DNA from 4 places in the Pectobacterium carotovorum genome. Region 4 is predicted to be linked to each of the others. Evidence: predicted binding sites of a transcription regulator. Region 4 holds the regulator's gene; each other region holds the start of a gene.
The links. Region 4 encodes CRP, which controls carbon source genes, mostly activating them, when cyclic AMP is high. Its sites were predicted from a motif close to ATGTGANNNNNNTCACAT; they were not measured.
Positions count from the first base shown of each region.

Region 1: a site for CRP is predicted at 4,408-4,425, ahead of R9X49_RS20085 (PTS mannitol transporter subunit IICBA). Genes of this name have one in related genera too.
Region 2: a site for CRP is predicted at 5,789-5,806, ahead of R9X49_RS10435 (ABC-F family ATPase). Genes of this name have one in related genera too.
Region 3: a site for CRP is predicted at 4,576-4,593, ahead of R9X49_RS13225 (NupC/NupG family nucleoside CNT transporter). Genes of this name have one in related genera too.

Region 1 covers NZ_JAXAFK010000006.1:85,722-93,338, reverse strand. The annotation lists gene R9X49_RS20100 (YibL family ribosome-associated protein) at 1-254, opposite strand, end outside; gene R9X49_RS20095 (MltR family transcriptional regulator) at 346-912, opposite strand; gene R9X49_RS20090 (mannitol-1-phosphate 5-dehydrogenase) at 1,030-2,178, opposite strand; gene R9X49_RS20085 (PTS mannitol transporter subunit IICBA) at 2,240-4,147, opposite strand; gene R9X49_RS20080 (DUF3053 domain-containing protein) at 4,677-5,393, opposite strand; gene glyS (glycine--tRNA ligase subunit beta) at 5,678-7,617, opposite strand, start outside.
Region 2 covers NZ_JAXAFK010000001.1:2,331,925-2,339,541, forward strand. The annotation lists gene hutW (heme anaerobic degradation radical SAM methyltransferase ChuW/HutW) at 1-544, opposite strand, end outside; gene R9X49_RS10425 (TonB-dependent receptor) at 953-3,121, shown strand; gene R9X49_RS10430 (heme/hemin ABC transporter substrate-binding protein) at 3,133-3,957, shown strand; gene R9X49_RS10435 (ABC-F family ATPase) at 4,175-5,767, opposite strand; gene R9X49_RS10440 (PhzF family phenazine biosynthesis protein) at 5,885-6,781, shown strand; gene R9X49_RS10445 (GNAT family N-acetyltransferase) at 6,790-7,350, shown strand.
Region 3 covers NZ_JAXAFK010000002.1:258,733-266,349, reverse strand. The annotation lists gene R9X49_RS13240 (MFS transporter) at 1-160, shown strand, start outside; gene R9X49_RS13235 (TonB-dependent receptor domain-containing protein) at 252-2,222, shown strand; gene R9X49_RS13230 (4'-phosphopantetheinyl transferase family protein) at 2,272-2,988, opposite strand; gene R9X49_RS13225 (NupC/NupG family nucleoside CNT transporter) at 3,137-4,414, opposite strand; gene R9X49_RS13220 (TatD family hydrolase) at 4,717-5,514, opposite strand; gene R9X49_RS13215 (CsbD family protein) at 5,629-5,817, opposite strand; gene R9X49_RS13210 (DUF1328 domain-containing protein) at 6,131-6,292, opposite strand; gene osmY (molecular chaperone OsmY) at 6,441-7,049, opposite strand; gene prfC (peptide chain release factor 3) at 7,599-7,617, opposite strand, start outside.
Region 4 covers NZ_JAXAFK010000005.1:227,683-235,299, forward strand. The annotation lists gene pelA (pectate lyase PelA) at 1-374, opposite strand, end outside; gene R9X49_RS19360 (aminodeoxychorismate synthase component II) at 1,066-1,641, shown strand; gene argD (bifunctional acetylornithine/succinyldiaminopimelate transaminase) at 1,761-2,987, shown strand; gene crp (cAMP-activated global transcriptional regulator CRP) at 3,146-3,778, opposite strand; gene R9X49_RS19375 (OsmC family protein) at 4,153-4,560, shown strand; gene R9X49_RS19380 (phosphoribulokinase) at 4,674-5,543, opposite strand; gene R9X49_RS19385 (YheU family protein) at 5,668-5,904, opposite strand; gene R9X49_RS19390 (hydrolase) at 5,901-6,953, opposite strand; gene R9X49_RS19395 (LysE family translocator) at 7,060-7,617, shown strand, end outside.

The DNA.
Region 1 (7,617 bases), on a different contig from region 4:
CCCATATCAGCCTGCTCTTTTTTCGTAATCGCACGGCTGAAAGGCAGGTTCGCCAGTTTCTGCGCTTCTTTACTGAGTTTCTGTTCTCTCACGTTACGCAGGCGCTCAATTTCGGCCGTTAGCTTCTCACGCGCGTCCATATTGAGGGCGATAGCTTCAGCATCACCTTGTGCCAGCAGCGTGGCCTGCTTACGCGTCAGCTTATCCAATTGGTCGCTAAGGCGTTTAATCTCTGCTTTTTCCTGCTCTTTCATAAAAGATAACCTGTATAACGGGAGAATAATGCGGAGCACAGCATACACGAAACGTCGGATTGACGCAGTGACGTGATAGCGTGGAATAAGGTTAAAACGCTTTTTTCAGGCTAATTTGCGCAATCAGAGTGGTCAGAGATAACACCAGCGTGGAACGAACCATCTGCTGATAACGCTGCTGCTGCATGTTCACCAGCAGCGGATCGGCGGCGTCGGCTCCCGGCGGCAAGGCCGGTTCCGCGGGCAGCGCCGTAACGCAGTGCAGTTCGCCGATGGGCCCCAGAATTTCATCGTCGGTAAAACGATAATGCCGATCGTCATGCGTCAGCTCTTCGCCCAGCGCCATTAACAGTTCTGCATCTTCGTACTCTTTACGGCTGATCATCCCCAGACCATAAATCAGTTTCAGGCGCACGGACAGGTCGCCCAGCGGGCCCGTTCCCGTCATCAAGGGTTCAACGGCATATTTCACCGCATAGTCGTCTTTACGGAACACCTGCAACATCAGGATACTGACCGCTTCAGCCAGCAATTCAACGGCACAAAGCATAAAATCGCGCACGGTCTTCCCTGAGTTCAGCGCTTCCAGAACCCGGTTTTCAAACGCCTGTGTTTCTTCCATCGTCACTTCTCGACCTTTTAACCCCGCACACAGCATACCCCATCTCGGTAGCATGCTTACCGGCAGGTGTGGCGACCTCCCATCCCCGACGTCGCCCGTATAGATTACACCGTGTCGAAAAGACCACACCTGCCTGGTGACGAGACGCGCCGATTACTGCATGGCGTTATACACATTCACTGCTTGCGCGACAACCTCGCTGTCAGCATCCAGACCAGAAATCTGTGCCAGCGTCGCCTGCGGCCCCTGTGCACGGAGCAACTCGGCCAGTTCCAGCGCCTGCGGATCCTGTTCGCTACGATAATGCATCGCGGCGGCAATACCGGTAATCAGGTTGTCATGCGGCAAATGGTACTCCAGCGTGCCCAGCAGCGGCTTGATCAGACGGTCGCCCGCGCTCAATTTACGCAGCGGCTGGCGGCCAACGCGCTCCACATCATCATGCAGATGGGGGTTTTCAAAGCGGCTGAGAATTTTATTGATATAGGCAGCATGCTTATCCGCATCAAAATCGTAGCGCTTGATAAGCACCGCACCGCTCTCTTCCATTGCGCCTTTGACTACGGCTCTGACTTGCGGGTCAAGAATCGCATCGCGAATCGTTTGATGCCGCGCCTGCTGGCCGAGGTAAGCCGTAATTGCATGGCCAGTGTTCAGCGTAAAGAGCTTACGCTCGACAAATGCCATCAGGTTGTCGGTCAGTTCCATACCGGGAATCGCTGGCGGCTCACCGCAGAACTGGGTTTTATCGACGATCCATTCGCTGAAGGTTTCTACCGTCACCGCCAGCACATCATCGCTACCGGCTTCAGAAGGGGGAACGATGCGATCCACGGCAGAATCGACAAATCCCACATGCTCGACAACCCATTCCTGATGGCCTTCCGGCAGCAGTTTCAACACATGCTGTTTTAACTGGCTGGTGCCGCGCACCATATTTTCACAGGCAATAATGTTCAATGGCCGGGTATTGCCGTCGTTATGGCGCTTAACCAGCCCCTGAGCGATAGCTCCGGCGATTTTTTCCAGAATCTGCGGCCCCACCGCGGTTGTCACCAGATCGGCCACGGCAATCAGCGCAACGGCATCCTGGCTGCCGCTGTGAACGGCGCTAACGTTGCTCACGGTATCAAGGCGTGTGTTATCGCCAACAATCCGCACCGTATAGCTTTTACGGCTGTTCAAAGCATCCAACAGCGGCTGATTGACGTCAGCAAATGTCAGTTCGACGTTGGCATCCGCCAACAATTTCCCAATAAATCCACGGCCAATATTACCCGCGCCAAAATGTAATGCTTTCATGAGACATAACCTTAAAAAAACATAAAAAGAGGCCGCCCGAAGGCGGCACTAGCCACATCAATTAGGCACTCTTTTTACCGGAGAGTAAGTCGAGTACTTCCTGAACATCCTGGGTGTGCGCCAAACGCTCAATGACGGCGTCATCATCCAGTGCATTGGTCAGGCTGGTGATAACCTGGATATGTTCGTTGTTACGGGCAGCAATACCGATAACCAGACGCGCAACCTCATCTTCTTCATCGCCAAAGCGTACCCCTTCAGGGTATTGGCAGAAGACAACGCCCGTTTTCAGCACGCGATCTTTCGCTTCAATCGTACCGTGCGGCACGGCGATCGACTCGCCCAGATAAGTAGAGGTCAACTTTTCGCGTTCCAGCATTGCTTCAACATACTCCGGCTCGACATAGCCGCCTTTCACCAGTTGCTCACCGGCGAAACGAATTGCCTGTTCTTTCTCTGTCGCATGCTGATTCAGGAACACATTGCCTGCACCCAGTTGGAACAGGTTCGTCTGCGCATCGGCAGTCGCAGGGGCAGGCGTCGCTACGGCTTCAGGCTTCGCGGCACCCTGCGCAGCCACCAGACGAGCAGCCAGATCGCTATACAGGCCGCTATCAAGGAAGTTGGTCAGCGAAATGTGCTGTGCCTGTGGCGCATGACGCATTGCGCGCTCGGTCAGATCACGGTGCGTAATCACCAGATCGACATCGTCCGGCAGACTGTTGATCGCGCTATTGGTCACCGAAATGTTGGTCAGCCCGGCATCCTGCACTTTCTTGCGCAGCACGCCAGCCCCCATCGCACTGGAGCCCATACCAGCGTCACAGGCTACGATGATTTTACGCACGGTGCTCATATCACCGCTGACACCAGCGCTCGTCGCCGTACCTTTCGCAGAAGCTTTCATTTCCTGTACGCGGCGCGTTGCGTCGCTCAGGTCTTCTTCTTTTTGCTTGGTACTTTTCAGCAGAATCGCCGACACGATAAAGGATACCGCGAAGGCTGCTGCAATGGCCGCAAGGTTAGCGAAGTAAGCGCCTTTTGGCGTCATCGCCAGCACCGCCAGAATTGAGCCTGGAGACGCAGGAGAGACCAAACCGCCGCCCAACACGCTCAGTGTAAACACGCCGGTCATCCCACCCAGAATCACCGCAATAATCAGACGCGGATTCATCAGCACATACGGGAAGTAGATTTCGTGAATCCCGCCCAGGAAGTGAATAATCGCCGCACCCGGAGCTGACTCTTTCGCGTTACCACGACCGAAGAACATATAAGCCATCAGCACGCCCATACCTGGGCCTGGGTTCGCTTCGATCAGGAAGAAAATAGATTTGCCCGTTTCCGTTGCCTGCTGAATGCCCAGCGGTGAGAAGATACCGTGGTTAATCGCATTGTTCAGGAACAGAATTTTCGCTGGTTCAACAAAGATGGACGTAAACGGCAGCAGGTTGTTCTGTACCATCAGGTTAACGCCGGAAGCCAACACCTGAGAGAAGACTTCAACCAGCGGACCAATTGCCAAAAACGACAGGATTGCCAACAACATACCGATGATACCGGCAGAGAAGTTGTTGACCAGCATTTCAAAGCCGCTCTTGATTTTACCATCGACCATGCGGTCAAAACGTTTGATCGCCCAGCCACCCAATGGGCCGACGATCATGGCGCCGAGGAACATCGGGATATCGGTCCCGACGATCACACCCATCGTCGTAATCGCACCCACCACGCCACCACGCTCACCGAATACCAGACGTCCGCCGGTATAACCAATCAGTAATGGCAGCAAATACGTGATCATCGGGCCGACGAGCTTCGCCAACGTTTCATTGGGAATCCAGCCGGTAGGAATAAACAGAGCGGTAATAATACCCCAGGCGATAAAGGCGCCAATATTGGGCATTACCATATTGCTGAGGAAGCGACCAAAGTTTTGCACTTTGATCTTAATATCTGGTGAAAGCATAAAAACACACCCCTATTGAAACGCGCTGACAATAAGAGCGCGTGGTAATTATCGTGAGACGGCGTGGCAATATGTGTTAGTTGCAGCGATGGTTAGCAACAACGACCGACAGCCTTATTTTTACCGAGATATCAGCAGTGACCAAAACCTCGGCTGTTATAGGCATATCGGTAATCAAAACACCGATTGCTTCCGTCAGTATTACTGTATGCAGCGCGGACTCTAACACGCTGTTTTCATACCGCAACTCCATGGCGGGAACGTGACAAAAATCACACAACCACCCTACATCAACGATACAAATAGGTGATTTACTTCACAAAAAACCGTTAAAAATGAAAAACTAAACCGATTCCCAGACAAATACGGCCCTTTATATGTGATTCACATCACATTTTAATGACCTGTATTTGTTTTATTTATGTGATGTTAATCACAATTTATTTTTACCCTCTCGCCTCCCCTAACCCTCTTATCCAGAATACCTATCCGTAATAGCGCATCGCGACAACATGAGAAAACGACGCGGTTAGGGAGAATTCACGCCACTTACCCCTCTGAGCGCATTCATTAAATTCTGCTGTTGCATGGGTAACGCCGCCACCATGCTGTTATATTGCGCCACCTGCTGCGGCGTACGGAATTGCACAGACGCGCCATTGAACATGGCCTGATCGCCCTGAGCCTGAAGGAAATCGCCGATCTGAGTCAGGCTCTGTGCGAAAGCAATCGCATTCGGAATGGCGGGCAACAGCGCGTTAGTTGGCTGTATTACCGTGCGTGCATACAGCCGCTCATAGGGTATCTGCACCTCTTCAGGCTGTTTTAGCGTCCGGTGGGCATTGTCCGCCTGCACTTTCGCCGCCTGCACATGCTGGCTCAGCAGGTTCATTGCCCCGATAGATTGCCGAAGGTCATCACGCTGTGTCAGATAGTCTTTAGGGACGCGAATACGGGAAATTTGCCCCAGCATCGGCGTCAAACTGCCGGATACAGCCTGATTAAACTGCTGAGAAAAGGTGGTTAAAATCGCATAATCGTTGGCAAAATTGCCAAAACTCTTCTTCTGTTCTTCCGTCAATGCTGGCAGCGTCCCATCCTGCTGCGACTGTGCGCTTTGCAGGAATGCAATGAATGCCTTCCGCTGCTCCGCCTCGCTGTCACCACAGGCAGCCAACTGCAATGCCGCCAGAATAACCAGAACTGGCAGCAGCAAGCGTGAACGGTACATCATCAGCCTTCTCATGCCCTACTCCTGTTATGCTTACTGCCCCGCCAGTCACGTCCTCTTCAAACAGAAACACGCTGACGATGGATTTTCCATGACAAGATTTTCTACGACATAAGCATAGTCGAATCAGGCTGGCTGTGCAGAAAAAGGCCTGCTCTGACAACGAATACCGATTGTTTAAGCATCGAGATACACGGGGCGACGACAGGGGCGAGGCGGGACGTTTTACAGCGCGGAAAAAATAACCCCCGAACAGGAGAACCTACTCGGGGGTTGAGACGACGGTAACGCTATCGCCGTTATTGCAGCACGGAAATATCAGCTACCTGCAAGAACAGCTCACGCAGTTGGCTCAGCAGCGTCAGGCGGTTCACACGCACCTGCTCATCTTCCGCCATGACCATCACCTGATCGAAGAATGCATCGACAGGTTCACGCAGTGAGGCCAGCTCAACCAGCGCTTCCTGATAGCGGCCTTCAGCGAACAGCGGCGTCAGCTTGTCGCGCAGCACGACAAGGTGCGTTGCCAGCGTAATTTCCGTTGCGTCTTTCAATACGGCAGCATTGACACTCTCGTTCAGCGTATCGGTGGATTTCGCCAGAATGTTGGAAACGCGCTTGTTAGCAGCGGCCAGCGCTGCTGCAGCATCCAGCGAACGGAAGTGGCTGACGGCTTTCACGCGGGCATCGAAATCTGCCGGACGAGTTGGACGACGCGCCAATACCGCCTGAATGGTATCCACGCTGTGGCCTTCTTCCTGATACCAGGCGCGGAAACGGCCGAGCATAAACTCAATCACGTCATCCACAACGTTGGCGTTAGTCAGCTTGGCGCCATACAAACGCACTGCTTCTTCGGCCAACGTCTGCAAATCCAGCGGCAGACGTTTTTCGACGATGATGCGCAGCACACCGAGGGCGGCACGACGCAGCGCAAACGGATCTTTGTCGCCTTTCGGGTGTTGGCCAATGCCAAAAATCCCTGCCAGCGTATCCATCTTGTCGGCAATTGCCAACGCACAGGCCACCGCAGAAGACGGCAGTTCATCGCCCGCAAAGCGCGGCTGATATTGCTCATTCAGCGCAACGGCAACATCTTCGGCTTCGCCATCATGGCGCGCATAGTGCATTCCCATCACGCCCTGCGTGTCGGTGAATTCAAACACCATGTTGGTCATCAGGTCACACTTGGACAGCAGACCCGCACGCGTCGCGTGATTCACATCAGCGCCAATCTGACCAGCCACCCAGCCAGCCAGTGCCTGAATGCGGTCGGTTTTGTCGCGCAGCGTACCCAACTGCTGCTGGAACAAAACGGTTTCCAGACGCGGCAGGTGATCTTCCAGACGCTTCTTACGGTCGGTATTGAAGAAGAATTCGGCGTCAGCCAGACGCGGGCGCACCACTTTTTCGTTACCGGAAATAATCTGCTGTGGATCTTTGGATTCGATATTGGCAACAAAGATGAAGTTCGGCAGCAGATTGCCGCTGTTGTCGTAAACCGGGAAATACTTCTGGTCACCTTTCATGGTGTAAACCAGCGCTTCGGACGGTACCGCGAGGAATTTTTCTTCAAATTTCGCGGTCAGTACCACTGGCCATTCCACCAGCGAAGTGACTTCTTCCAGCAGGCTGTCGCTCAGATCGGCGTTGCCGCCAATCTTGCGTGCGGCTTCTTCGGCATCGGCTTTGATTTTCGCTTTACGCGCATCGTAATCGGCGACGACTTTACCGCGCTCCAGCAGAATCTGCGGATACTGTTCGGCGTTATCGATCGTAAATTCCGCTTCACCCATAAAACGGTGACCGCGCAGGGTACGGGCAGAATTGATACCCAATACCTGACCGGGGATCAGTTCTTCACCCAGCAGCATGGTTACGGTGTGCACCGGACGCACAAACTGCGTTTCTTTGTCGCTCCAGCGCATCAGCTTTGGAATTGGCAGCTTCGACAATGCCGTGCTTACCATGCCAGCCAGCAGCGCCTGCGCCTGCTCGCCTTTCGCGTGGGCGCGATACAGCAGCCACTCACCTTTGTCGGTCGTCAGACGCTCAGCCTGCTCAACGGTGATGCCACAACCACGCGCCCAGCCTTCTGCCGCTTTGGTTGGTTTACCTTCAGCATCAAACGCTTGTGCAATCGCAGGCCCACGTTTTTCTACTTCACGATCGGGCTGAGAAGCGCTTAAGCGTGCCACTTTCAGCGCCAGACGGCGCGGCGCGGCAAACCAGCTCACCT
Region 2 (7,617 bases), on a different contig from region 4:
GACGAATGCGGGTATCAAACGTCTGAATCCCGATGGAGAAGCGGTTCGCTCCCGCATCCAGACAAGCATCGATCCGCTCATCGTCAAAATCCATTGCCCGCCCTTCTACCGTGATCTCACAGTCTGGGGCCAGCGGCAGAGAGGTGCGGATCGCACGAATAATTTGCGACAGTTCATCGGCGGCCAGCGCCGTTGGCGTGCCGCCACCAAAATACACCGCATGAATGGGCGCAGACTGATGCAGCGGGCTGTCCGCTTCCATCGCCAACTCCTGCAACAGATAACGGGTGTAAGTCGCCGTGCTGTCATCACGCAGTTTGTTCTGGTAAAAACCGCAAAACGTGCAATGCGTAGCGCAGAAAGGAATGTGCAGGTAGAGCAGCCGCTTACGCGCAGGCACGATTTGCTGCTTTAGCGCCTGCCAGCCGGCAGGAATCTGTTCTGGTGAAAGCGGCACATGGTTGCGCCAAGGCATTGCCATACGTCGGGCGCTAAAAGGCTGCTCACCGGGCTCAGCATAATACGGCGTCAAATCGATGTTCATTAACGGCCCCCAAATAATCAATAAAATAAATTAAATGATAATTATTTTTATTTGGCAACCTGCCCGGCAGGCAGAAAGGAGCCGGGTTATTCTTTTCGCGTCATTTTCTCTTTAAATTAACCGATTTGCTTATTTTGGTTAAAATGGCAGATATAAATAAATACGGTTATTTCTCATTAGTTTCATAGCATTAATCCACTGAGCCTGTTTTAAATGTTAAATAAATGAAAACAAAAATCACTACATTAAAATTCGTTAATTTAACAACCAATAAAATATTGCAAGTCCTTATTTAATAACAAATGAGATTGCAGTCACATTTTTTAATATTCATTCAAATTTAATTATCGCACCCTTCCCCCAAATGATAACGTTAATGAGAATCATTAACTTTTCAGAGAAAAAGCCATGAATAAAAAGGCCACACACTGGGTTCTCTTTATGCTGCCTGCTATTTATAGCGGCGCAATTAATGCAGCGCCAAACGATTCATCTACAAATCATTCGACCACAAACAGCGATGAAATAACCGTTATTAGTGCAGGGAGAACGGAACAAAATTTATGGGAAAGTCCGGTCACGATGCAGGTTATCGATAATGAAAAGCTGGGTAAATATACCGGCGATTCTATTGCCGAAGCGCTGCGTGATATTCCCGGTGTCGATATTACCGATACCGCATTAGCCGGTCGTAAACAAATACGTATTCGCGGCGAAGAAGCCTCACGCGTATTAGTGTTAATTGACGGACAGGAAGTTACTTATCAGCGCGCCGGACCAAATTACAGCCTCGGATTATTAATCGATCCCTCTTATATTGAGCGCATTGAAGTCGTAAAAGGCCCGCATTCGGTATTATATGGCTCGCAGGCTATTGGCGGCGTGATCAACTTTATTACCCGCAAAGGCGGAGACAAACCGCTGAGCGGCAAAATCAAAGCCGTTTATGACAGCGCGACCGCAGGCTGGCAGGAATCGGGTTTAGCCTACGGCTCCATCGGTAATTTTGACTATCGCCTCAGCGGCAGCTATAGCGATCAGGGCAACCGCAGCACGCCGGATGGCCGTCTGCCGGACACTCATTTCCGCAACAGCGGGCAGTCCGCCTGGCTCGGCTATCGCCTTGGCGATCATAAATTCGGCCTGTCGCTCGACAGCTTCAAGCTCAGCACGCAAACCTATACCGACTCGGATGAATACGACAGCTTCAGCGTGCGTATTCCTGAACTGGAAAGAAAGAAGGTCGGCCTGTTTTATGACTGGCAGATCGGCGGCGATGTGCTGAAAAACCTGCATCTGGATGCCTATCAGCAAAATATCAAACGCGAATTCCGTAACGATCTGTCGCAGAGCGGTAATCCGCTGCGCTATAACGGCATGGCGCTTTATCAAGGCAAAATGGCGATGAGCACAGGAACCGACGACAAGCAGACCAGTCGGGGATTGACCTTACAGGCGGATATCACACCATTCACCGATCATACGCTGATTGCCGGGGGACAATGGCTCTCCGATGTCGTGAAGCAAAATGCCTTCTCCGATGTCCGGGTAACGGGATCATTATCGCCCATGGGAATGCCTTCTCTATCAGTCAACCCAAGCTCAATATCCAATAACCACTGGCGGCAGAATAGCTGGGCGCTGTTCGCACAGGATGAATGGAAAATAACGCCGGACTGGACGTGGACGTTGGGCGCTCGTCAATATTGGGTTGAATCACTCTCCTACGGCGGCCAGAAGACAGGCACCGTAAGAATGAACGGGATGGTGATGCCGAACAACAGTACGTCCGCCGCTGCGAAGGAAAACGACAGTACCTTAGTCACCGCCAGCAGCCTGCGCTATTCCGGCTTTGACAACATCCAGCTCCGTGCCTCCTTTGCGCAAGGTTATGTCTACCCTACCCTGACGCATAAGTTTTACGACACGGCGGCGGGTGGGAGCACCACTTACGGCAACGCCAATTTAAAGGCAGAAAAGTCGAATAACTATGAAGTCGGCATGCGCTATAAAGACGATAGCTGGCTGCTGGACAGCGCTGTCTACCACTCACGCGCCAAAGACTATATCACCACGCTGAACTGCGCCGGTAACGCCGCCTGCTCCGGCAGCACGGATAGCAGCAGCCGTTACTACGCCAACGCCAACCGTGCCACCACGTACGGGATGGAGATGTATGCGGAATACCTCGGCTGGACGCTGTCTCCTTACGTTAACGGCAATATCATCCGCCGTGAGCTGGAACTCCCAACTCGCAGCACCTATCGCACTGGTGAACCCACTTTTACTGGTCGCGTCGGGGTCAAAAACATCATGCTGTTTGATCGCATGGAGCTGGAATCCGATCTCTACCTCCGGGCGGCCTCACGCGCGAAGGATGAAACGGCTGATACCGCCATCCAGCACAGCGGTTGGGCAACGGCCAATCTGGAATTTACCAGCACCTTCGGTAGCGAGAATCAGTATCAGGTCACGCTGGCGCTGAATAACCTGCTGGATAAGCGCTATACCACCGCGCATGAAAGTATTCCTGCATCCGGCTTCAGCACCGCGATCGGCGCGGCGTTCTCATTCTAAGCGTCATGATGATGAAGGCGATAATCGCGTTAATGCTTTTCGGGCTGTCTTCCTTCACCTGCGCGGCCAAGCCGCGCGTGGTGATTGCCGGTGGCTCGCTGGTGGAAATCGTTTATGCGCTCGGTGCAGGCGATACGGTGGTCGGCGTGGATCAGACCACCACTTACCCGCCACAAACAGCAACGCTGCCAAAAGTCAGCAACTGGCAACAGTTAACGAGCGAAGGCATTTTGTCACTCCGCCCAACGCTGTTGATGACCTGGCAAGATGCCAACCCGCCGCAGGTGCTTAATCAGCTTGAGCAGGCTGGCGTAGCGGTAGCGCGTTTTACCCGCACGCCCAGCACGCCAACGCAATTGCTTAGCAATATTCGTCAGGCTGGCACGCTGCTCAATCGCACTGAGGCTGCTGAGCAGTTGGTCACTCGCCTTTCTCAGCAGTTGAGTACGGTATCAGAGCGGCTGACAACGCGGAAAGATCGCGTCAGCGTCGTCTTTCTTATGAGTGCTGGCAGCAGTGCGGCACAGGTCGCGGGGAAAAACACCGTGGTGGATAGCCTGATCGCGCTGGCAGGCGGAAAGAATATTGCCACGCACAGCCAGTATCGTATTTACGGCGGTGAGGCGATGATTGCGGCGAATCCTGAGGTGGTTGTGGTGACGACGCAAAGTGTGGAAAACGGCGTGGAGGCGCTGGCGGCAGTACCCGGCCTAACGCAAACCGCAGCCTGGAAAAACCAGCGTATTATCGCGCTCGATCAGGCGATTTTGCTGGGAATGGGGCCGCGCGTCGCCGAAGCGGTGGAAGCGCTGAACCGCGGATTTTATCCTGACTAACACATCCCTAAACAATACGGCCTCAATAATGAGGCCGTAAGACTGACGACAAACCTATTTGCCGAACGAAAACGGGAGTAATGGAATAGAAGAGTAAAGCGTTTGCGCCAGGGATGGCGCAATCCGAGCTTACAGGGACGTACTTGCAGCGTCTTTACGATCTATCCATTACTCTCGCGCGACGGATTTTGTCAGCAACCTCGTCGTATTGCAACGCTTACTGAATACCCTGACTGCGCAGGTAATCTTCATAGTTACCGGTGAAATCAATGACTTTATTTGGCGTAATTTCCAGAATACGGGTCGCCAGCGAGCTGACAAATTCACGGTCATGAGAGACGAACAGCAGCGTCCCTTCATACATTTCCAGCGCCATATTCAGCGATTCAATGGATTCCATATCAAGGTGGTTGGTCGGTTCATCCATCACCAAAATATTCGGACGCTGCATCATCAGCTTACCGAACAGCATGCGACCTTTTTCACCACCGGATAACACCTTCACTTTCTTCTTGATGTCATCCTGGCTGAACAGCAAACGACCAAGTATGCTGCGCACGGCTTGCTCGTCGTCTTTTTCCTGTTTCCACTGGCTCATCCAGTCAAAAACAGTCAGCGTCTCATCGAATTCGTATTCGTGATCCTGCGCGTAGTAGCCAATTTTTGAGTTTTCAGACCATTTCACCGTACCGCTATCCGGCTCGAAATCACCGACCAGCGTTTTCAGCAATGTCGATTTACCGATACCATTGGCACCCAGAATAGCGACTTTCTCACCCACTTCGACCATCAGACCCAGCTTGCTAAACAGCGGGCCATTATCAAAACCTTTGCTCAGCGCTTCGACTTCCAGCGCATTACGGAACAGTTTCTTATCCTGATCGAAACGGATAAACGGGTTTTGACGGCTAGACGCTTTTACTTCATCCAGCTGGATTTTATCAATCTGGCGCGCGCGTGATGTCGCCTGTTTGGATTTAGAGGCGTTGGCGCTAAAGCGGCTAACGAACGATTGCAGCTCGGAAATTTGCGCTTTCTTCTTGGCGTTATCGGCCAGTAGACGTTCACGAGCCTGCGTCGCGGCCGTCATGTATTCATCGTAGTTACCGGGATAAATACGCAGTTCGCCGTAGTCCAGATCCGCCATGTGTGTACAGACCATATTCAGGAAGTGACGGTCATGCGAAATGATGATCATGGTGCTGTTACGCTCGTTCAGCACCTGCTCCAGCCAGCGGATCGTATCGATATCCAGGTTGTTGGTGGGTTCGTCGAGCAGCAGGATATCAGGATCGGCAAACAGCGCCTGCGCCAACAGGACACGCAGTTTCCAGCCGGGAGCAATCTCACTCATCAAACCATAGTGCTGCTCAACCGGAATCCCTACGCCCAGCAACAGTTCGCCGGCACGAGATTCTGCGCTGTAACCATCCATCTCACCGTATTGTACTTCCAGATCGGCAACTTTATAGCCGTCCTCTTCGCTCATTTCAGCTAATGAGTAGATACGATCGCGCTCTTCTTTTACCGCCCACAGCTCCCCGTGGCCCATGATGACGGTATCCAGCACGCTGTATTTTTCAAAAGCGAACTGATCCTGACGCAGTTTACCCAGACGTTCATTAGGATCGAGGAAGACGTTACCGGCGCTCGGCACCAGATCGCCACCGAGAATCTTCATGAATGTGGATTTACCGCAGCCATTTGCGCCAATCAAACCGTAACGGTTGCCGCCGCCAAATTTAACGGAAATGTTTTCAAACAACGGCTTGCTGCCGAACTGCATGGTGATATTGTTGGTACTTAACACAGCACTTATACTCGAGTCGGAATGTGATTTGGCGCGCATTATGCCACAAGCGCGCGACAGGATCGCGGTTAGTTTTGAGTAATATTTAAGCGATAGCGCATACAGGAGAGAAATGCGATGCCTATAGTACGTCGTTTCAAACAGGTCGACGTTTTTACCCAACAGCCTTTCAAGGGCAATCCGCTTGCCGTCATTCTGGAAGCAAATGGGCTAACCGATGCGCAAATGCAGGATATCGCGCGTTGGACAAACCTGTCAGAAACCACGTTTGTCCTGCCAGCCAGCGATCCTCTGGCGGATTACCACGTACGTATTTTTACGCCAGAATCGGAAATGCCCTTTGCTGGCCACCCGACGCTGGGCACCGCACATGCCCTGCTGGAAGAAGGATTGCGCCCTAAATCCCCAGGCCAATTAGTACAACAGTGCGGCGTTGGCTTAGTTCCGATCAATATTCATGACGATGGGAGCCTGGCTTTTCACGCGCCACAGGCCACTATGGTTCCGCTGGGCGATGAGCACATGCCACTGCTGGAGAAAACGCTTGGCATTACGGGGTTGGATCGTGCCGCTATCGACAACCGCTACCCACCCACCGCGGTACATATGGGCATTCGCTGGCTTGTGATTCGCGTCGACAGTGCCGACACCTGCCTGAACATTGCTCCCGATGCAGACGCGCTCTCTGCCGTGCAGAATCTCAGCCAGACTAACGGCATCGCTATCTACGGCCCGTACGATAACGCGACGCCAGCCGATTATGAAGTTCGCGCGTTCTATATTGAACGCGGCCATCTCAAAGAAGATCCGGTCACCGGCAGCGCTAACGCCTGTCTGGCTGCGCTGCTTCGCCAGCAGCACTCCACCAATAACGTCACCGCGCCACTCAGCTATCTGGCACGACAGGGCACGATGCTGAACTGCGATGGCCGCATTACCGTCACTTACCTAAACGATGAGCCCTGGATCGGCGGGCACAGCGTCACGATCGTTGACGGTACTTTGCAGGGGTAAGGGATTTTATGGAAACGCCATTTGTCGATACGTCAGTTATCGATGCTCTGTATGAACTACGGCATCCACCACATTTGCGTCTGACGATACAGGAAGAGCGCGATGCCGATGCGCTCTTCACCCTGATTCAGCAGGAAAAATCCCGTCTGCGGCGGACATTACCCTGGCCGGATTCCGTCAAGCGCGTCGATGACACGCGTGAAACTATTCGCGGCAACAGAAAGGCGTTCTTCGACAAAACGTCCGCCGTGTATGTTATCCGCTGGGACGATGCGTTGGCTGGCATCGTCTCCTTCAATACAATTCAGGATAAAGAAGGCGTCATTGGTTACTGGATCGCCGAAGCCTTTGAAGGTAAAGGCATCGTTTCTCAGGCCGTCAGCACGCTGATAACAGCCTATGCTGATGCCAATCTCGTTGATCGCTGCGTCATCAAAGCTTCAACCGCCAACACACGCAGCAACGCTGTCGCTCAACGGCTTGGCTTCCACTTTCATCACATAGAGAAAGACGCTGAGCAGATTGGTGAACAGTGGTTCGATCACAATATTTATCGCTATCCCTCCTGATATCACGTCTCATGACATGCCAGCACCTGATGCGCTGACCAGCCGGTCGCGTATCAGGTTCTTTTGCTCCACGACGTACAGCATTTGCCAACTCGTTATATTTTTGTGACTAACATCACAAAAATGTTGAAATCCGATCTCATCTTCGCTACCATTAAAAACGTGATGAACATCACAATTAACTAACCCGTTAGAGGAGTCTGATAATGAAAACTTTTCGCAAAATCAGCAAATTCTTTAAAAGAATGGGAGATGTTTATGTCAGTT
Region 3 (7,617 bases), on a different contig from region 4:
CTCGATTGAGGGAAAAATTGATGGGTTCTCACAGCTCGCCGTCGCCAGCACCGTATTTGCGCTTGCCGCCATGCTGCTAACCCTGCGCCTGATTCCGCAGTTGGCTGAACGCAGCCGGAAGATGGCCGCACGCCAGCCTGCGCAAGCGACGGAGCAATAAACCGCTCGATTTACTCAATGAGTGGGTCAGCAACACAGCACGCAATTTATTTATGGGGATGTTTTTTCCACTCTTTGATGGGGTTTTTGACATGCAGCTAAAATCGGAAAGTCGTTTTTCATATCATCATTTCCCACACAGCAAGGTGTCTCTCGCCCTGCTGGTGACCGGATTACTGGCACTGCCTGCACTTGCACAGGCGGAAAACGCGGCAGATGAAAAAATCGTCGTAACGGCAACACAGACGAAACACACCACGCTAAGCGCCCCCGCCAGCGTCTCTGTCATTACCAGTGCCGAGCTGGAAAAGATGTCGGTGAATAACGTTTCCGATGCGGTGAAAAAGCTGCCGGGGATTAATATCAATCCGTCGACTACCTATGGTCGTAACGAGATCAAAATCCGTGGTATGCGGGCAGACTACACGCTGCTGCTGGTAAATGGTCGCCGTATCAACGCCCAAGAATCACTTGCGACCGATATGGGGAATGATTTCGATCTTAGCTCCATTCCGATGTCGGCGATTGAACGTATCGAAGTCATTCGCGGCCCAATGTCTTCCTTGTACGGTGCCGATGCATTGGGTGGTGTGGTAAACGTGATTCTGCGCCAGCCGGGGGAGAAAGTTGCCGGAGAGATCGGCTATAACTTTGAAGCGCCGACTGAAGGTTCTGGCGGCGACCACAATCGCCTGAATGGCTACGTTAGCGGGCCATTGGTGGAAAATACGCTGCTGGGCAGCTTGATTGTCGATGGCGGTAAACGTGATGCGTGGCGTACCGAGCAATCGAAAAACCGCAACTCCGATGCCATAGAAAAACGCGATAACTACAGCGTGTTAGGCAACCTGACCTGGTTGATCGATTCTCAGCAGAGCCTGGATTTTGATGCGACTTATACCAAAGATGACCGTTTCGTCGATTGGAATAACTATGGTGCAACCGCCCATAATACTCAAAAAATAGATCGCCTTGGTATGGGTCTCACGCATAACGGGAGCTGGGACAGTGTCGATACGCGGTTACGTTATTACTACGAAAAAATCGATTTAATGGATAATTCTGAACTCAATAAAGGCATAGCCGATATTACTCAGAATAATCAGACGGTTGACGGCCAAGTGTCTGGTTACCTAGGTGACCATTTGCTGACTGGCGGCGGTGAATACCGCATCACATCGCTGGAACACAGCATGAACCTGAAAAATGGCAAAGTGAACGTTAATCAGAGCGCCCTCTTCCTGCAAGATGAGTTCAAAATCGCTGATTTAGCCCTCACGTTTGGTGGTCGCGTCGACCATCATGAGGTCTATGGCACCGAATTCAGTCCACGCGCTTACGCCACTTATAGTTTAACTGACAACTGGGTCATCAAAGGCGGCGTGAATAAAGCGTTTAAAGCCCCAACCCTCGCTCAATTTACCCCCGGCTATATGAAAGCAGCATGTCGCGGATTCTGCTATCTCGTCGGTAACCCTGATCTGAAGGCTGAAACCTCCATCAGCTATGAACTGGGTACTGCCTATGAGGCAGAACATTTCGGTACAGGTATCACCCTGTTTAATAATGATATCAAGAATATGATCCAATCTGAGGCTTGGGATAAAGACAGAACTAGGGTAGCCAATCTTCCTTATTACAACGTGGATAAAGCGCGGGTTCAGGGAATTGAAACCTCATTTTGGGTCGATCTCACGGATGACCTAAACTGGACCACTAACTGGACTATCGTCGATGCCGAAGACCGCACCACCAAGAAGCGCCTGAAAAAAACCCCAAAAAATACAGTTAACACGCAGTTGAACTGGCAAGCACTAGATAATGTATCAACCTATATTGCTTACCAATATACGGGGAACCAATATCTTCTTGACAAAGAGTCCACCAAGACTCGCGGTTTCAATACCGTGGATATCGGTGCCACTTATACACCGGTTAAAAACGTAGATCTAAAACTGGGCGTCACTAACCTGACCAACGAAAAACGGGACTATGTTGCCACTGACAACGACTACTTCCTGTCTGGACGTACGGTGTACGGCGGCGTGAGCTATAAATTCTGATGCTGATACGTTCTGAACAATGACTCTAGCCCGCTATTCGCGGGCTTTTTTAGCAGCAGATAAAGGTGGTGACGTCGTACTCTCTTAACAGATACGCGCCTTTAAAACGGCGTCCGGCGTAAAACGTCGGCGTCAGATCGGTAAGCAGTTCCAGCTCGAACTCGCGTTTGGTGATATCCAACGCCACTAGTCTGGCATCCAGAAAATCGAAATAGTGCCGGACCTGCGGGTAAAGCGCCTTGAACAGGCTCTCTTTCGCCGAGAAACTCAACGTCAGCAAACAGCTAAATGCTTCTTCCCGTTCCTGAAACCACTGGAATTCTTCGTCGCCGATGATGCCGGGCCACAGCGATTGCGCACGCTCATCAGACATGAACCCTTCAATATCAACTCCCACACACGAGAGCGTATCGCTACGCAAATGGGCGGCGCAGAGTACGCTGTCTTTGTTATGGCTCAGCGAACCGGCAATATTTTCCGGCCACTGCGGCGAGCGGTCTTCTGCACTATGCAGAATAAAATCAGGATGTTCCAACTTGCTCAAGACGCGTCTGGCCAGACAGCGCCCAGCCAGAAATTCGGCGCGTCGTTTCGGCACAGCACGCTCTAGCGCGTCGGAAAAAGGAATGTTCGCCTCGGCAAAAAGCGCGTCGTCATAGGCAGACAAATGGAAATGGCAGCGAGCAGTAATACCTGGGTAGGTGGCACCGTCCGTTGCCCGTGGAAAAGTAATCCATTCAACATCATCAATAAAAGCAGAAAGCATGTCACTCCACTCAGGCAAGCATATCGCACCCGCATTCGGTAAATGCTGCGTAGACCGCGCTTAACCCCTGAATAATGTAGGGGTTTAAACGAACAATGGGCGACTTTCGCCGCCCATCATCTCGCTACTGCAAGAATGCCTGGTTACATTACAGGGCCAGGAAGAACCCTGCGATGCAGGCGCTCATCAGGTTAGAAAGCGTACCTGCCGCGACCGCTTTCAAACCAAAGCGGGCAATATCCTGACGCCGAGTCGGTGCCATACTGCCCAAACCTCCAATAAGGATAGCAATAGACGAAAGGTTAGCAAAGCCACACAGCGCGAACGAAATCACAGCTTTGGTATGATCCGACAGAACCTGCAAACCCGCAGCAGCAACCACGTCATCCGCTTTCAGATACTGACTGAAATTCATGTAAGCCACGAATTCATTAACAATCAGTTTTTGCCCAATGAACGACCCCGCAACGGTGGCTTCATTCCACGGAATACCAATCAGGAAAGCAATAGGCGCAAAGCACCAACCCAGAATCAGTTCCAGCGACAGTTGCGGGTAGTCAAACCAGCCGCCGATCCCACCCAGAATGCCGTTCAATACGGCGATCAGAGCGATAAACGCCAGCAGCATCGCACCCACATTCAGCGCCAGCTGCATACCGGAAGCCGCGCCGCTTGCCGCCGCATCAATAACGTTAGCCGGGCGATCGTCTTCATCGACAAAGCCTACCATTTCGTCATGGTCGTGCGTTTTTTCCGTTTCCGGCACCATGAGTTTGGCGAACAATAACCCACCCGGTGCTGCCATGAAGGAGGCCGCAATCAGGTATTCCAGCGGCACGCCCATCTGGGCATAGCCCGCCATCACGGCACCGGCAATCGAGGCCAACCCGCCACACATCACCGCAAACAGCTCTGACTGCGTCATGTTGGCGATATACGGGCGAACCACCAGCGGCGCTTCCGTTTGGCCGACAAAAATATTGGCCGTTGCTGAGAGCGATTCGGTACGGGAGGTTCCCAACAGTTTCTGCAATCCGCCACCGAGTACCTTGATGACCAACTGCATAATGCCCATGTAGTACAGCACGGCGATCAGAGAAGAGAAAAAGACGATAATCGGCAATACGCGGAGTGCGAAAACAAACCCGCCACCGCCAAAGACTTCGAACATTTTGTCGGAGACCAGACCGCCAAACATAAACGAAACGCCTTGATTTCCGTAGGCGATAACGTTTGCTACACCGCTCGTCATGCCCTCCAGAATTTTGCGTCCTACTGGTACATATAGCACCAGCGCGCCGATACCAATCTGAAGAATGAAAGCACCGACAACGGTGCGCAATCTGATCGCTTTACGGTTATTCGATAACATAACCGCGCATAAAATCAGAACAATCATGCCGATGAGACTCATAACGAGTTGCATGTGCAGTTCCCTATAACGCGTGAAAAAAGTGAGAGCATAATAAAAATCGTTTCGCCAGAACGGTAAGCACGCGCTGGCGAGCCGATTATAAAGACAGGCCCGTAGAGGTCGCTAATTTATGTCACAAATACATACAACATCGAACAGTCCAAAACACTAAAAAGTGATCTTCATCACAATTTCATGGTTGGTATATGAAATCGAAATGGCTGTTCTGTCTGTTGTTGCACAGAAATAAGAGAAAAGTGGAAGCAAACGGGCTTCCGCTTTCGGGGAATGGTTGCAGCATAACGGTAGCGGCGTTATGCCGGAGTGAGCCGTCCAAACAGTCTGAATGAATTCTGCCAGAGCGCCTCGGCAATCTCCTCTGGCGGTTCTGCGCGTAGCTCACACAGCGTTTGAAACGCACACGAAATGCGCTCGGGCCGGTTTGGCTGCCCCTGATAGCCACTCATCGGCATATCGGGTGCATCGGTTTCCAGCAGCAGCCGATCTAACGGCAGCTGCGCAATCGCCTGACGCGTTTTATTTGCCCTGTCATAGGTAATGGTTCCCCCAACGCCGATGTAATAGCCCAGTCGGATGAAGGCCTGCGCTTGCGCCAGACTGCCCGCAAACCCGTGAACCACACCGGTACGCGGCACGTCGATACGACGGAGCAATTGCGCCAGCCTGTCATGGCTGCGCCGCGAATGCAGGATCGTCGGGAGATCGTATTTTTTCGCCAGTCTAAGCTGAGCCTCAAGGAAGGCAAGCTGTCGCTCGAACTGCGGTTCAGGCATATAGAGATCCAGCCCAATCTCACCCACGGCCACCAGTCTGACAGTCTGCTGCCGCAGTTCGTCTTCCAGACAAAGCAGGTCGCTCTCCTGATGTTCAGCGATATAAAGTGGGTGCAGGCCAAGCGCCGCGTAAAGCGGAGGGTAAGTACGAGCAAGCGTCAACACGCGCTCAAAATGCTGGGAAGCCACGGCAGGGATAATAATGTGCTCAACCCCTGCGTCTTGTGCCAGACGCAAGCTTTCCGGTGCATCATCGTAAAAGAGGGGGAAATCAAAATGACAGTGTGTGTCGATAAACCGGTATCGTTCAGAAGGCACGTCGCTTCTCTCCGTCAAGATTAAGTCCGTCAAGATGAGGCGACCTAATCGACGAGCAAATAATATCCTGCCAAAGCCTCATGGCAGAATAGGACGTGTCGTTGCGGTAGAGCCTCAGTGTAACGTGGTTTTCTCTGAGGATACCTCTTCGTGTGCTTTTCCGTAACCCTCTTGCAAGACGCCGGACAAGTAATCGTTACTCCCTTCCAGCCAGGCGCAGTCGCTGTCAAACCAATCGGCCCACAGCGCCAGGAAATTTCCTTTCCACTGTTTCCATTTGCCAACAACGATATCGCTATTCATCATAAACCTCCTGATAAACTGTCGAAATGCAGCAAATACGCGGATGGTATCAGTAAAAAATAGTATGCCAGTAAAAGATAGTCTCCGGTAAAAGATAGTGTGCCGATAAAATGTGACAGCCGCATGGCGCGGCTGTGTGCTCTGTATGACATATACCCGTCATACTTCAAGTTGCATGTGCGTTGGCTGCGTTCAAATACTCGGCCCGTCGTGGGCCTCGCCCTGAAGGGCTAACGCTTCGCGTTGTTCAAAACGTTAACGTTTTGTCCTGAAACTCGAATTATTTAGGGTATAAAAGAAAAAATGCGCTGTGCTACGGCCGTTTTCGACCAGTGAACAAGCTAAGCAGAAACAGAATAATACCGACCACAAAGACGATTTTCGCTGCGCCAGCTGCTGTACCGGCGAGTCCGCCGAAACCCAGTGCTGCCGCGATAAGTGCGATAACTAAAAATATAATGCCCCAACGAAACATACGCTCTCCTTACCAGACAAAATGAAAAATCATGGTGGTCATCCTGACGCACTTCTTGCGTCCTGACTGCGTATCCACAGATGGTGTTTTATTATGCGGATTAGGTAGGGTTATCCGCTATGACGGATAACCCCGTTTGAAATGACGATTATTTAACGGTCAGGTCGTTTTTAACGCTTTTTACACCGTCAACGGCCTTCGCAATACTTTCTGCACGATCGGACTGCGCTTTGTTGTCGACTTCACCGCTCAACAGCACAACACCTTCCTGCGTTTCGACTTTCACTTTACGAGACGGAACAATGTCATCCGCCAGCAGTTTCGCCTTAATCGTGCTGGTCACCACCGCATCATCGGCATAAGCGCCAACCGACTGTGATTGATTATCTTTAACCTGCAGTTTGTCGCTGACGGATTGGACGCCCTCAACCTGAGTGGCAATTTCCACCGCCCGAGTGCTCAGTGCCTGGCTACTGACAAAGCCGCTGAGTGTGACGACACCCTTTGACGTTTCAACGGAAATGTCGCTGCTGGTAATGGATTTATCTTCCAGCAACGCACTCTTCACTTTTGCTGTGATAGCGCTGTCACTCATGTAGCCAGAGGCTTTATTGGCGGAGCTATCGATTTTTGCACCAGTTGTATCCGCGATACGTTCTACTTTCTGCCCTAACGTCTCTTCCGCCATGGCGCCGCCGGCCAGAATCGAACTCAGAGCAACTACGATCAGCGATTTTGTCAATGTGGTCTTTTTCATCGATGTCTTCCTTCTTATGCTTTTCTCTAAACCCGAAATAAGCTATTTGGGTCACGTTAACGCCTGCACAGTCATCAGCAAATCAAGGTGATAATGACGTTACCCATGCTCCGATGATTCCCTCTTCCCACATGAAAAAATCAGAGCATTGAGTTGCAAAGACGAAACAAATCAAAACAATGAGCCAACTTAAATTACGTTAACAGTTTAACAAGCTAAATCAGTTAACACGTTGTTAACTATAGCCCACAGAATGGAAAATCACAGGGGTTCGAGAGAATATGTATCGCAATTCAGATTTGTCTGTTGCACCGAGGGGCGAAATAACGCAGGGAAAAATAAAAAACTAACATATTGATTTTTAGATGATTTAAAAACGAAAACACCCGGCATGATTGGCCTCAAACCAAACATAACCGGGTGATGATTATTTTAACAATATGGTCACGATTTAAACGCCACAGCCACCGATCTCTTCGTGAAACCATGGCGCATCAATCCATGTCTTTGTGAGCCGATGCTGTTATAAAGATGAGTGCGTTATAAAGATTAATGCTCGCGCGTTTGG
Region 4 (7,617 bases):
CCGAAGTTAGCGGAAGAACCGTTGGTCCCGAGGATGGTGATGCCCTTGGTGAACTCTTTGATTTCCACACCGCGTGGATCTTTGCTCCACTGGCCGCAGATGTTAGCTTCGGCGGCTTTGATTAGCGCATCTTCATTACCGTTGTAGGTAATAACAAGCGGGTAGGCTCCACCTTTGACCGCTTTACCACTTGAGTCTTTTTTCGCAGCCTCAATGATATCGACGATCTCTTGCAGAGAACGCGCTGTCTTTTTCACTGCACCGGAAATGTCGCCGCCGTCCGTGGTGGCATAACCCCCCGTATTTGCCGCCATTGTAGGTTGGGCAGCAAGCAGCAACAGCCCAGCGGCTGCAGAAGGCAGTAGGTATTTCATTGTGTACTCTCCTTGACATAGATTTTTTTGGGTATTTATCACTACACACCCTGTGTAATAAAAAAGGCTGTTTCAACAAAAATGAAATTAAGGTTTGTCTATAAAGCCGAGATAAGTGTTAACAGAAAAAATAAACAATGCAAGATGGGGCGTTAAATATATTAGTTAAATAAAATGGGACAGCTTGGCGGATTTGTGTTTATTACTTTTAAATAGAAACTGATTTCTATTTAAATTATTTTAATTCAATTAGTTATATCTTTTAACTCGCGTTGTTTCAATATGGATTCTTTATTTTTTACCCATTTTTTATGTGGGATTTATTCACCTGACAGACAACTGTGATCGCCGTCAAAAGTTAAAAATAAACATCGATTATAAAAACAACCCATGGTCTTTTATGCCCGATGAAAAAAACGTAATTAATTCATAAGGAATTTTTGTTTATTATTTTTTTTGTTAAAAATGATTTCAAAGAAATCGTTTTCTATAGGAATGAATAATAAATATTACCTATTAATAAAGATGTTTATTACAGAAATAAATCATTTATGATCGATATAATTATTATCATGCTAATTTATTGCGTAGGGATGGCGAACCTTTTGTCTTTACTGATGACAAGGGCTGGGTGCCTGACACGAATTTCATGTATGTTAGTACGGCTTTCCTGACTAACTGTGCAATAACTATGCTGCTAATTATCGATAACTACGACTCCTTTACCTACAACCTTTACCAATACTTTTGTGAGCTTGGCGCGCAGGTTGTGGTGAAGCGTAATGATGAACTGACGCTGCGTGAGATTGAACAGCTTGCGCCTGAGCGATTGGTCATTTCACCGGGCCCTTGTACGCCGGATGAGGCGGGCATTTCACTGGCTGCAATCCGCCACTTCGCCGATAAATTGCCTATTCTGGGCGTGTGCCTTGGTCATCAGGCGATGGGGCAAGCGTTCGGCGCACGCGTGGTGCGGGCACGACAGGTCATGCATGGGAAAACGTCTGCGATTGCGCATAGCGACACGGGGGTTTTCACGGGGTTGGCTCAGCCGTTGACGGTTACCCGCTACCATTCACTCATTATTGATTCCGCCTCGTTACCTGATTGCTTTGAGATCACGGCCTGGAGCGAATCGGAAGGAAAACGTGACGAGATTATGGGAATCCGCCATCGCGTATTGCCGCTGGAGGGGGTGCAGTTTCACCCAGAGAGCATTCTCAGCCAGCAAGGTCATCAACTTTTGGATAATTTCCTTAAAATTTAGCCATATAGAGAGTTATTCTCTCCAATAACCGATTTAATATTGCCTGTGATTGATTTTTTATGCATATTTATTGACTATATTTTCATTCCGACATGATGGACAGCAGAGTGAGGCAGCAAATGGCAGCAGAGCAGAAAGCAGTGACACGGGATACTCACGATAAAGTGATTTTGCCAGTTTATGCACCCGCGAAGTTTGTACCCGTTAAAGGTAAAGGGAGCCGCGTCTGGGATCAGGACGGCCGCGAGTATATTGATTTCTCCGGTGGCATTGCGGTTACGGCACTGGGTCACTGCCATCCTGCGCTGGTGAACGCATTGCAGCAACAGGGTGAAAAGCTGTGGCACACCAGCAATATTTTCACCAACGAACCTGCGCTACGCCTCGCCAGTAAACTGATTGATGCCACTTTTGCCGATCGCGTGTTCTTTGTTAACTCCGGCGCTGAAGCTAACGAAGCGGCATTTAAGCTGGCACGTCACTATGCGGTTAAACGTCATAGCCCGTATAAAACCAAGATCATCGCCTTCTACAATGCATTCCATGGTCGGACGCTGTTCACCGTCTCGGTTGGCGGACAGCCTAAATATGCCGATGGCTTCGGGCCTAAGCCTGCGGATATTGTCCATGTTCCTTTCAACGATCTGGCTGCGGTCAAAGCAGTGATGGACGATCACACCTGCGCAGTCGTGCTGGAGCCGATTCAGGGCGAGGGCGGTATTACGCCTGCTACGCCTGAGTTTTTGCAAGGCGTTCGCGATCTGTGCGATCAGCATAAGGCGCTGCTGGTGTTTGATGAAGTGCAGAGCGGGATGGGGCGTACTGGCAAACTATTCAGCTACATGCACTACGGTATTACGCCGGATATCCTCACCACCGCTAAAGCGCTGGGTGGCGGCTTCCCGATTAGCGCGATGCTGACGACGGAAGAGATCGCTTCTGTGATGACGGTTGGGGTACACGGCACCACCTATGGCGGTAACCCGCTTGCCTGTGCGGTGGCGGAAGCCGCGCTGGATATCATTAACACACCGGAAGTGCTGTCAGGCGTGGCGAATCGGCACGATCGCTTTGTTAGTGAACTGGAGAAAATCAACCAGCAGTACGGCGTATTCGAGCAGGTTCGCGGTATGGGGCTCCTGCTGGGGGCAGAACTGAAACCGCAGTGGCATGGCCGCGCAGGCGAGTTTCTGGCTGCTGCAACGGCTCAGGGTCTGATGGTGCTGATGGCTGGGCCGAACGTAATTCGCTTTGTGCCGTCTTTGATCATTGATGAAGACGATATTGTGCAGGGGATGGATAAGTTCGCCAAAGCCGTCGCGCAGGTCGTTAACGCAGCAAACTGAGTGGCGTTCTTAAAAGCGCAGCGATAAAAAAACGTAGGGAACGTTTTTCAACGTCGCTTGCGACGGCCCGAAGGGTGGCGAGCAGGAAGCTCGCCATAAAAAAAAGCGTGAGGCCGAGGCTTCACGCTTTTTTATTGGTAGGGTACAGCGACAGGGATTTAGCGAGTGCCGTAAACGACAATCGTTTTACCGTGCGCAGAGATCAGGTTCTGGTCTTCTAACATTTTCAGAATGCGACCCACGGTTTCACGCGAGCAGCCAACGATTTGCCCAATTTCCTGACGGGTAATTTTTATTTGCATGCCATCTGGATGCGTCATGGCATCAGGTTGTTTGGCCAGGTTGAGTAGAGTTTGAGCAATACGGCCGGTCACATCAAGGAAGGCGAGGTTGCCGACTTTCTCTGAGGTAACCTGGAGTCTGCTTGCCATTTGCGCAGACAGACGCATGAGGATATCTGGGTTAACCTGGATGAGCTGGCGGAATTTTTTATAGGAAATTTCAGCCACTTCACAGGCGGTTTTTGCCCGAACCCAGGCGCTGCGTTCCTGACCTTCTTCAAACAGGCCGAGCTCGCCGATAAAATCGCCCTGATTGAGGTAGGAAAGAATCATTTCCTTGCCTTCTTCATCTTTGATTAGCACTGCGACAGAGCCTTTCACGATGTAGTAAAGCGTTTCTGCTTTTTCACCTTGGTGAATCAGCGTGCTCTTCGATGGATACTTATGGATATGACAATGGGAAAGGAACCATTCGAGAGTTGGGTCTGTTTGCGGTTTGCCGAGAACCATTCGCTATCATCCTCTGTTGTAATTCACTGCGCAAATTACAGGGGTCAGAGTTCCCTGTACGGCGTGTTTAACTGCTAAAAAAATAAAATTCAGTCTAGGCAGAATGACGTCAGGGAATATACTGGAACCACTGTACCCTTGATTTTCCGGTTGCTGCCTTGCCGCATCGTAAACGTGGCTGGGTATATCTGGCCACGCAATCATCTTCTTCGTTTCTGGGTTTGTCCAGAAAAGGTCTATTCTATTTTCGTTTTAACACAGCTTTAAGGACGTGTCTTGTGTTGTCTCGCTTCAGCATGACAAAGCTCTGATTAACGCTGGTTTTTGTACAGTAACGGTATAAATTTTCAAAAAATTTTTAGTGGAGAGGCACCATGCAGGCACGGGTAAAATGGGTTGAAGGCTTAACGTTTTTGGGCGAATCCGCGTCAGGGCACCAGATCTTGATGGACGGTAATTCCGGTGATAAAGCGCCCAGTCCGATGGAGATGGTGTTGATGTCTGTGGGGGGATGCAGCGCGATTGATGTCGTGTCGATTCTGCAAAAAGGCCGCAACGATGTGGCGGACTGTGAAGTGAAGTTGACGTCAGAGCGCCGGTCTGAAGCGCCGCGTTTATTTACCCATATCAATCTGCATTTTATCGTGACGGGAAAAGGGCTGACCGACAAAGCCGTTGAGCGAGCTGTCGCACTATCAGCGGAAAAATACTGCTCTGTGGCACTGATGCTAGGCAAAGCCGTTGAGGTAACGCACAGCCACGAAATTAGAGTGCTGGAATAATCCCTTTCTCTGAGCACTCATTCTGGTCACTTAAGCCTGTTATTAGGGGAAACACAGGGGGAGATTCCCGTCGGGAGGCCTCACCCCTGTGGTCGCCCCGTATATCTTGATGCTTATTCGATGGTTTTCCCTTCAATTAACCGCTGCACCAGCGGTGCCATGATGAGCTCCATCGCCAGCCCCATTTTCCCGCCGGGAACGACCAGCGTGTTGATGTGGGAGATAAACGATCCCTGCAACATGGCGAGCAGATAGGGATAATCAATATTATCCAACCCCTGAAAGTGAATGACGACGAAGCTTTCATCCAGCGAGGGAATCGACTTGGCAGCAAACGGGTTGGAGGTGTCCACGGTGGGCACGCGCTGGAAGTTGATGTGCGTACGAGAGAACTGCGGAGTGATGTAGGTGATGTAGTCTTCCATTGAGCGGACGACGGAATCCATGACCGCTTCACGCGAGTGACCGCGTTCATTGACGTCACGAATCAGCTTTTGGATCCATTCCAGGTTGACGATCGGCACCACGCCGACGAGCAAATCTACATGCTGTGCCACGTCGTTTTGGTCGGTGACCACGCCACCGTGCAGCCCTTCATAAAACAGGATGTCGGTGGGTTCCGGCATCGGCTCCCACGGCGTGAATGTCCCGGGAACCTGATTATAGGGAATCGCTTCATCGTAAGTATGAAGGTATTTACGCGTCTGACCGCGGCCGTGCAGGCCATATTCGATAAACGACTGCTCCAGCAGACTGAAATCATTCGCTTCTGGGCCGAAGTAGCTGATGTGGCGCCCTAAATCACGCGCTTTGCGAATGGCCATATCCATTTCCGGGCGGGTATAGCGGTGAAAGCTGTCTCCTTCCAACTGGGCGGCGCGCAGGTCAAGCTGTTGAAAAATCTTACGGAAGGCCAGGCTGGTTGTCGTTGTTCCCGCCCCACTGGAGCCGGTAACCGCAATAATCGGATGCTGATGTGACATAAGGCGCGTAACTCCGTGATCGCGATGCCCGCGTAGACCGAAGGCCTGCGCACATCCTAAAAAAAGACGTAATTGTCATCATTGTTAGCATGTTTGGCGCGTTCTTTCACGCCTTTCGGCGTGTTCAATAAGGGGCATGTCCTCCGGAATTGAGCTGGTTACGCGGCATGATATTGAGGGTTTCATGTAACTCAGACCACACCAACACCACCTCACCAGATTGGAGTTGGCCGCGAATATCTTCCACTTTCTGCGCCAGCGACCGCTCCTGTTCGCCGTAATCGGTGCCTTCCCGCAGGACGAAAGATTCGATGATGTTATCCAGCGTTTCTGGATCGAGCTGTTGCCAGGGAATAATCACGCTATGTTTCCTGAATAAAAAGTTCCTGAATAAAAGGATTCCTGAGTAAGAAGGGCTCCTGAAGAAGAATCGGTGGCGTGGTCCAAAAATGGGCTAAGCCAGTTGGGAATGCGCTGTTCCAGCCACATTTCCGGTTTCAGCAACGTTCCGCCGACGAAGCCAACATGCCCGCCATGTTCCGTTAGCTGATACTCAATATTAGACGGTAACTGCGACAGATCGGGAATCACCTCTGACGTCATGAAAGGATCGTCCTTCGCATGGATGATGAGCAGCGGTGTGCGAATCTGAGGCAACAGCGGCAGAGCGCTACAGCGTTGATAGTAGTCGGCGGCATCGCGGAAGCCGTGGATACGTGAAGTTATGACGTCATCAAACTCTCGCAGCTGGCGAATTCGCTTCAGCTGCGGCAGTTGAATCGGCAGCGTGTCCGGGTAGGCTGCCAGCTTGCGGCCGGCGTTTTGCTTCAGCAGGCGCAGCAGGTAATGCTGATAGACACGGGAGAAACCTTGTTCCATCCGACGGCTACAGGGTTCGAGCATCAATGGCGCAGACACAATGACGGCAGCGGACAGGGAGCAGGCTTCGCCCTGCTGGGCGAGCAGGTAGGCCAGCATGTTGCCGCCGAGAGACACGCCGATGGCGGCGGTAGGGGCCCCGCCCAACGTCTCCCGCATCCAGTGCAGAAAATAGCTGGCATCGCTGGTTTCGCCGGAATGATAAATGCGCTTCATCCGGTTGGGCTTACCGCTGCATCCGCGAAAATGCATGATGACGGCCAGCCAGCCGCGCTGTTTACAGGCATGCAGCAGGCCGTGGGCATAGGGGCTATGAAAGCTGCCTTCCAGCCCGTGAAACAGCACCACGCGCGGTTTGTGTCGCGCCTGCTCGGGCGCTTCGCTCCACGCCAGATCGACGAAATCACCGTCCGGTAACTCAAGCGGCTGCCAGACTGGCGAAAACTGCGCGTGACGGCGAATCAGACGCGGCAATAGCGTTTGCAGATGCGGGTTATGGGCGCCGCTCAGCGGACGAAACTGGTCATACATAAAGGATATAGAAATCTTGTTGTCGGCTCTTGTACGATCAATATCACACTGTTAGCTTCAATGCTGCCAGTTGGTACGATATTTGGGTCAGGAGCGCCCACAAATAATGGAACTGAGTTTATTTCTGTCGATGTTAGGCTTTTTGTGGGTGGCGGCCATCACGCCGGGGCCGAATAATATGCTGTTGACCACCTCGGGCGCGAATTTTGGCTTTATGCGTTCACTGTGGCTGATGGTTGGCATCATGCTGGGGATGCAGAGCATTTTGCTGCTGGTGGCATTCGGTGTCGGTGGTTTGATTCTGATTTACCCTTCGCTGCACTTTATCCTGAAAGTTCTCGGTAGCGCCTATCTGCTCTGGCTGGCGTGGAAAATCGCCACGGCGGCTTACGAACGGCTGGAAACGTCCGTTGCGCCGCCCCAGCCGATCCGGCTTTATCAAGGGTGGTTGCTGCAATTTCTGAACCCGAAAGCGTGGCTCATGGCGCTGGGGGCAGTTGCCAGCTTTAGCCTGGCGGGGGAAGGCTATAACCAGTCTGTGATCGCGATAAGCATCGGGATTGTGCTCGTCAATGTGGTGTCTGGCGTCATCTGGCTCGGATTCGGCACGATGATTGGGCGGCTGCTGCGCAGTAAAAAAGCGTGGATTATCTTTAATGTGTCA